Regions from separate parts of the Metabacillus sp. B2-18 genome, predicted to be linked through region 2. Evidence: riboswitches for the same ligand, from Rfam matches in the RefSeq annotation. Region 2 holds a riboswitch; the other holds the start of a gene.

Region 1 (3,368 bases), 2.5 Mb from region 2:
GTGACGACAACCGAAACTCCTGTCATGTAAGTTGTTTCATAAGTTGCCTCCCATACTTTTTCCCATTTTACATTTGGAAGAAACTGATTAAGCATTCGCCAGCACCTCCACTTCTACTTGTTGTTCTCCAATATAAGCAACTGCACGGTTAATTTCATCAAGATCTCCATCTATATGCAAAAATAATGAACCATAAGAGCCATTTTGCGTTTGTGAAATTTTACCTTGTACAATATTCACTTCAATATTAAATTTCCTAATAATATTGCTAATCAATGGTCTTTCTGTACCTTCACCAACAAATGTTAGCTGAAGTACTTTTCCAGAACGATAATTTTCTAGTAGTAGGTCAATTGCTTCCTTCGTATCATCCGGCTCTGAGATTTGTTTAACGAACGTTTTTGTTATAGGTTTCTGAGGGTTTCTGAAAACATCCAATACATTTCCTTGTTCAACCACTTCACCATTTTCCATAACAGCTACTCGATGACAAATTTTACGAATGACATGCATTTCATGTGTAATTAATACGATTGTTAAGCCTAGTCGTTTATTAATATCAACAAGCAGGTCTAGAATTGAATCTGTTGTTTGGGGATCAAGTGCTGATGTAGCTTCATCACATAATAAAACCTTGGGATTATTCGCTAACGCTCTGGCAATCCCAACACGTTGTTTTTGACCACCACTAAGTTGAGAAGGGTATGCATTCTCTCTTCCTTCCAGTCCAACCAGCTTAATAAGCTCATCAACACGTTTAAGTCGTTTCGCTTTACTTACTCCTGCAATTTCTAAAGGAAATGCAATATTCTCTCTCACTGTTCTTGACCACAATAAGTTAAAGTGTTGAAAGATCATGCTTATTTCTAAGCGTGCTTTACGCAACTTTGTACCAGAAATTGAGCCAATCTGACTACCTGCCACAACGACTTCCCCACTAGTTGGTTTTTCTAGTCCATTTAACAAACGGATCAATGAACTTTTTCCGGCTCCACTATATCCTATAACTCCGAATATTTCACCTTTTTTAATTTCAAGGTTTACATTGTTAACAGCTTGAACAGAGCCGCTCTTTGTTTTATAAACTTTATTAACATTTGATAATGTTATCATTTTGTCACCTTCTTCCTTTATTCCTTTACTATTTCTACCGTTCATTTTTTTACATATAAAAAACCTTCCTGCAAAATGAGCAGAAAGGCGCTTGAATACCTTTCTCTCATCTCTCAAAGCATCTGCTTTGTGTGAATTGGCACCATTTCAGAATGAACTGATGGTTGCCGGGCTTCATCGGGCACTTCCCTCCACCTCTCTTGATAAGAGTTAAATATTTGATTGTCTTTTTAAGTACGATTGTGATTGTATCATGTGTTGAAAATCAATGTCAATTATTTATTTTCTTAAAATAGCTTACTTTTTTCACTGTGATTTTACATTTCAAATATGAAAAGGGTTGCATTTATCTGCAACCCCTTTCAATATTATACAATAAATAATATTATTAGAATATTTCATTAATTAAGAATTTACTTTCTCCATTCCTTTTACACCTGTTGCTTCAAAAATAGCTTGATCTAAATCTTCTATTAAATCCTCTATATGTTCAATTCCTACTGATAAGCGGATCAAATCTTCTGTTACACCAGATTTCTTTAAATCTTCAACGCCTAGTTGTTGATGAGTTGTACTCGCAGGATGAATGATTAAGCTTTTCGCATCTCCAACATTTGCTACATGTGACCAAAGTTCAACGTTGTTAATAAGAGCTGCACCAGCCTCTCTTCCGCCCTTGATACCGAATACTACTACAGAACCAGCACCCTTAGGTAAGTATTTAGCAGCTAAGTCCTTCGCAGGGTGTTGGCTATTTTCAGGGTATAGAACCCACTCAACAGCTGGGTGACTTTCTAAATATTGCACCATTTTCCTTGCATTTGATACATGTTCCTTCATACGGACATGAAGGGTTTCTAGACCAAGATTAAATTGAAAGGCATTGTATGGGCTAATAGCTGGGCCTAAATCTCTTAATAACTGAACTCTCGCTTTAATAATATACGCTTGTTCTCCTAATGCTTCAGCATAAACTAAATCATGATAGCTAGGATCAGGAGTTGTAAACCCAGGGAATTTTGGACTATTCCAGTCAAATTTACCTCCATCTACAATGACTCCACCAAGAGTTGTACCATTCCCAAGCAACCATTTTGTTGCAGAATGAACAACAATGTCGGCACCATGATCGATAGGTCTGCATAGATACGGTGTGGCAAATGTGTTATCCACAATCAATGGAATTCCAGCTTCATGAGCAATTTCAGCAACTGCCTCGATATCAAGAACATCTAAGCTTGGATTTCCAATTGTCTCTGCAAAAATAGCTTTTGTCTTCGGAGTAATAGCTGATCGGAAATTTTCCGGATTCTTTGGATCAACAAAAATAGTATTGATTCCGTACTTTGGTAATGTGTTAGCAAAAAGGTTATATGTACCTCCATATAATGTAGAAGCTGATACGATCTCATCACCAGAACCAGCTAGATTTAAAACCGATAATGTAATCGCTGCCATTCCACTTGCTACAGCTAAACTTCCGATTCCACCTTCCAGTTCAGCAATTCTTTCTTCAAAGACAGATGAAGTTGGATTATGAATTCTTGTATAAATATATCCAGGCTCCTTTAATCCAAATAAATTTGCCGCATGCTCGGTATTTTCAAATAAATAAGCATTTGATTGATAAATTGGAACAGCTCTTGCACCTGTCATTGAATCTTTCTTTAACCCTCCATGAATGGTTACCGTTTCTGGGCGATAAAGTTTCTCTTTCATCTTCTTCCTCCTATTATACATTCTTAATGTCTACTAATAGGTGTGATAACAAGATGTAGTATTCTTTCCTAGACTACTTTAATGGTAATAGAAGTTGTGTTTGAAGTATATAAGAATTTTTAAGTTTAGATTAATTTAATTAAAGCCTCTAGCCTAAGAAAATCTCGATATGAGCCTTTTATTGATAATTTCCCAAACGATATAAGTTGCTTTAAACTTATCGGATGAAGAAAAACCTCTTCTAAGTCTGATTCTTCTCCTTCTATAACAAAATCAACATGAACTGGTTGAATCGATAATAGTTTTGATTCACTTGATGAAAGTTCTAAAAAATGACTCCCTTTATCTGTTGAACGAAATTCTACAATTAATTTTCGTTTTAAAAGAATGGGTGTTATTAAATTTCCTTTATTCAAGCTTGAGACAAAAGTTGTTAAAAACATAAAAAGAATCCTCCCGATCTCAACAAGGTTATGTTTATATAACTTCATTGAAGGTCGAAAGAATCCTCTATAAATAACTCGACAGTTTCTGCT
Region 2 (3,368 bases):
GAATAAACTCCTTGAAGCCAGAACGTATTTGCGCATGATCTAAAATGTATTTCACAATTTCGTCTTTAGAAGAAGATGGTAGTAATTGAAACATTTTGCCAACACCCTCTTGAATAGAAATTTGTTGCGATAAAACGTCATTTTTTAAAGCATCCCATTCTGGTGGAGCAAATTTTTTCATAATTGCAATAATGTTGTCAGTCTCTGTGATCGTCCCATCAAAATCACATATAATTACTCGATTACTCATTTACTCACCTCTTTGACACCCCAAAGATCAATGGCAAGTTTAAGATCTTCATTTACGTTTGCTGCTTCTTTTAAGGAAGTACCTGCTAGAGTTGCGTCAATTGCTGCTCGAAATGCTTGTCCACCGCCAATGGCTCCATTTGGATGACCATGAACACCACCACCAGCATTTATTATTGAATCTATTCCGAAATCATTCATAAGCAACGGAACTAAACCTGGATGAATTCCCGCTGAAGGAACCGGAAACGATTGCTTAAAAGATTCTTTCTTTAGACAGTTATCTGCAATACCTAGGGCTTCTTTTCTATCTAATGCTACACTTCCATATGGAGATGGGAATAAAGAGAAATCCGCACCAGCTATTCGTAGCAGCTTACCTAGTAAAAGTGAACTTAAAAATCCATATAAGCTAGATGAAGTAGAAGCTCCACTCACAGCAGGGTGAGCCATAATAGGTACGGTTACATCTGGATCCTCAGCTAAACTTTGTAATACATCTAACCCATATGCGAATACGTTAAACAATAAAACATCAGCACCAAGCTCAGACGCTTTTTTAGCTTTATCTTTAAGATCATATGTTTTACCAGACAAATTCACAGCATATAAAGCTTTATGTCCAGTTTCTTGAAAGACCTGATTTAATACTTCTTTACCTGAAAGAATTCGCTCCTCAAATGGAGTTAATCGATTATCAAATAGAATTTCATCGTCTTTAACTAAATCAACCCCACCCAAAACTTGCTGTCTTAACTGATCTTTTAAGTATTGTAAGTCACGACCAATTACACCCTTAAAAATACTCATTAATAAAGGGCGATCATAAACACCCACTAATTCCCGAATTCCTTTTACACCAAATTTCGGACCAGGAAACGCGGCTTTCACATCTTCTGAGAACTCTAAATCAAGTAATTTTACTTCTCCGTCAAGAGATAACTTCCCAAAAACAGTTGTTAATATAGCTGGGAGATCATGACTATAATTTAAGCTTGGATAAGCAATTTTGATTATTCCTTTTGTTACGTTTTTTCCTAAAAATTGATTTGTTTTGTCACAAGACTCCAGCTGACTGACCTCTATAACACGACCTTTATGAGCTTTCAGTTGCTCCTGTTCAAGTAATGGAAGATCTGTCCAGGAACCTACCGTTAACCCTAAAGCAATTCCTTCTGCTTTTTTATGTAAATCTCCTTTAGCTTCGTGTACAAGATATGTAGCAATGACTTCACTCACTTAAAACCCTACTTTCTATATATCATCACGTTTTCTGAATCTTTCTATTTATCGTACTAATTCTATCATCTTTATTTAGTTTATGCATAACATTCCATTTCTATTTTTTTCTGTTTATAAAAATAAAAAAACCTCTTTGACAGATCAAAGAGGTTACTAAATGCATAAGTAATAAGTAATCTCCTTATCTATCAGCGAATGCTGCAAGAATTAGCACCGTGCTTAACCTAGGTTAAGTCGGTTGCCGGGCTTCATCGGGCTAGTCCCTCCACCTGCTCTTGATAAGAACGAAACGTTCATTTTGAAATTAATTTGGATTATGACAGATCTCACTTCTACTGTCAAGAAGAAAAACTAGGGCATCAAGCCTTAAAAAGATTAAGAGCTTTAATTCTCTCAGCAGCTTCTCTAAGTCGGTCCTCAGAAGTTAATAAACCAACTCTAACGTATCCCTCACCATATTCCCCAAAACCAACTCCTGGTGCAACAACGACACGTGCATGTTGAAGCAGAAAATCAGAAAACTCTTCAGAAGAATCAAATTGTTTAGGAACTGGCAACCAAGCAAAAAACGATCCTGCAGGTGCCTTAACATCCCAACCGATCTCACGAACAGCTGTAATGAGAGCATTTCTCCGAGATTCGTAACGAGCATTTAGTTCTTCAACACATGTTTGCGGACTAAGTAACGCATGTGCAGCTGCTTCTTGAATTGCACTAAATACACTTACATACATATGGTCTTGCAATAAATTTATAGCTTCAATAACAGAAGGATTTCCAACAGCAAAACCAATTCTCCAACCAGCCATATTATAAGTTTTGGAGAATGTGTAGATTTCAATACCAATGTCTTTAGCACCGGTTGTTTGTAAAAAGCTAAGAGGCCTTTTTCCATCAAAGCCAATTGCTCCATATGCAAAATCATGAACCACACAGATATCATTTTCTTTTGCAAATGAAACTGTTTCTTCAAAGAAACTTTCATTTGCCGTAGCACCAGTTGGATTATTAGGATAATTCAAAAACATAAGTTTCGCCTTTTCTACAGCATCTCTAGACAAGCTCTTGTAATCTGGCAGGAACTGATTTTCGCTTAATAAAGGCATAACTTCCATTTTAGCACGTGCCAACTCGACTCCAGACCAATAATCGGGGTATCCAGGATCTGGTACAAGAACAACATCATCAGGATTTAACAAACATTGCGGAACCTCAACTAACCCAGCCTTTCCTCCAAATAGAATCGCTACCTCACTAGCAGGATCTATCTCCACTCCGTACTCTCTTTTGTAAAAGGTAGCGACGGCTTCCTTCAAAAACATTTGACCACGAAATGGTGAATACTTGTGATATTGAGGATTTCTAACAGCTTTCTCCATTGCTTCAACGATATGTTTTGGTGTTGGTTGATCAGGGTTACCCTGTCCTAAATTAATAACATCATGTCCCTGCTCAACAATTGTATTTACTTTTGCAACAAGATTGGCAAAAAACTGCTTCGGTAATGTATTTAATAAATGGGATTGCTCAAAAACTTTCATTTTCTACACCTACTCAAAAAATTCTTGAAATTCTAGTCACAAATCATATATTGTTAGAATCAACTTGTAAAGTAAAATTTATAAATGAAGGTGTGACTTAAAAAATGAAACCTATCATTGCATGTATTCAACTTGATATTAAATTTGGTGATCCTGACTTTAATTATCAACAAGTAGAAGAAAAAGTAGCATTAGCAGTAGAACAGGAGAACCCGAACATCATTGTTCTTCCTGAACTTTGGACAACTGGCTATGATTTAACCCGCCTAGATGAAATTGCTGATCATGATGGCGAAAGAACAAAGACATTCCTAAGTAACTTAGCAAAAAAGTATA

Evidence for each region. A riboswitch is a leader RNA that binds a small molecule or an ion and turns the genes downstream of it on or off. The one in region 2 is predicted to bind S-adenosylmethionine.
Region 1: another riboswitch for S-adenosylmethionine. It lies ahead of LPC09_RS20925 (methionine ABC transporter ATP-binding protein); the one in region 2 lies ahead of mtnW (2,3-diketo-5-methylthiopentyl-1-phosphate enolase).

Annotation. Positions count from the first base shown of each region.
Region 1 is NZ_CP088245.1:4,109,990-4,113,357, forward strand. It holds gene LPC09_RS20920 (methionine ABC transporter permease) at 1-95, opposite strand, end outside; gene LPC09_RS20925 (methionine ABC transporter ATP-binding protein) at 88-1,113, opposite strand; SAM riboswitch class I at 1,217-1,323, opposite strand; gene LPC09_RS20930 (O-acetylhomoserine aminocarboxypropyltransferase/cysteine synthase family protein) at 1,519-2,832, opposite strand; gene LPC09_RS20935 (SCP2 sterol-binding domain-containing protein) at 2,958-3,275, opposite strand.
Region 2 is NZ_CP088245.1:1,566,618-1,569,985, reverse strand. It holds gene LPC09_RS07880 (2-hydroxy-3-keto-5-methylthiopentenyl-1-phosphate phosphatase) at 1-250, opposite strand, end outside; gene mtnW (2,3-diketo-5-methylthiopentyl-1-phosphate enolase) at 247-1,488, opposite strand; SAM riboswitch class I at 1,670-1,776, opposite strand; gene LPC09_RS07870 (pyridoxal phosphate-dependent aminotransferase) at 1,851-3,032, opposite strand; gene LPC09_RS07865 (carbon-nitrogen family hydrolase) at 3,137-3,368, shown strand, end outside.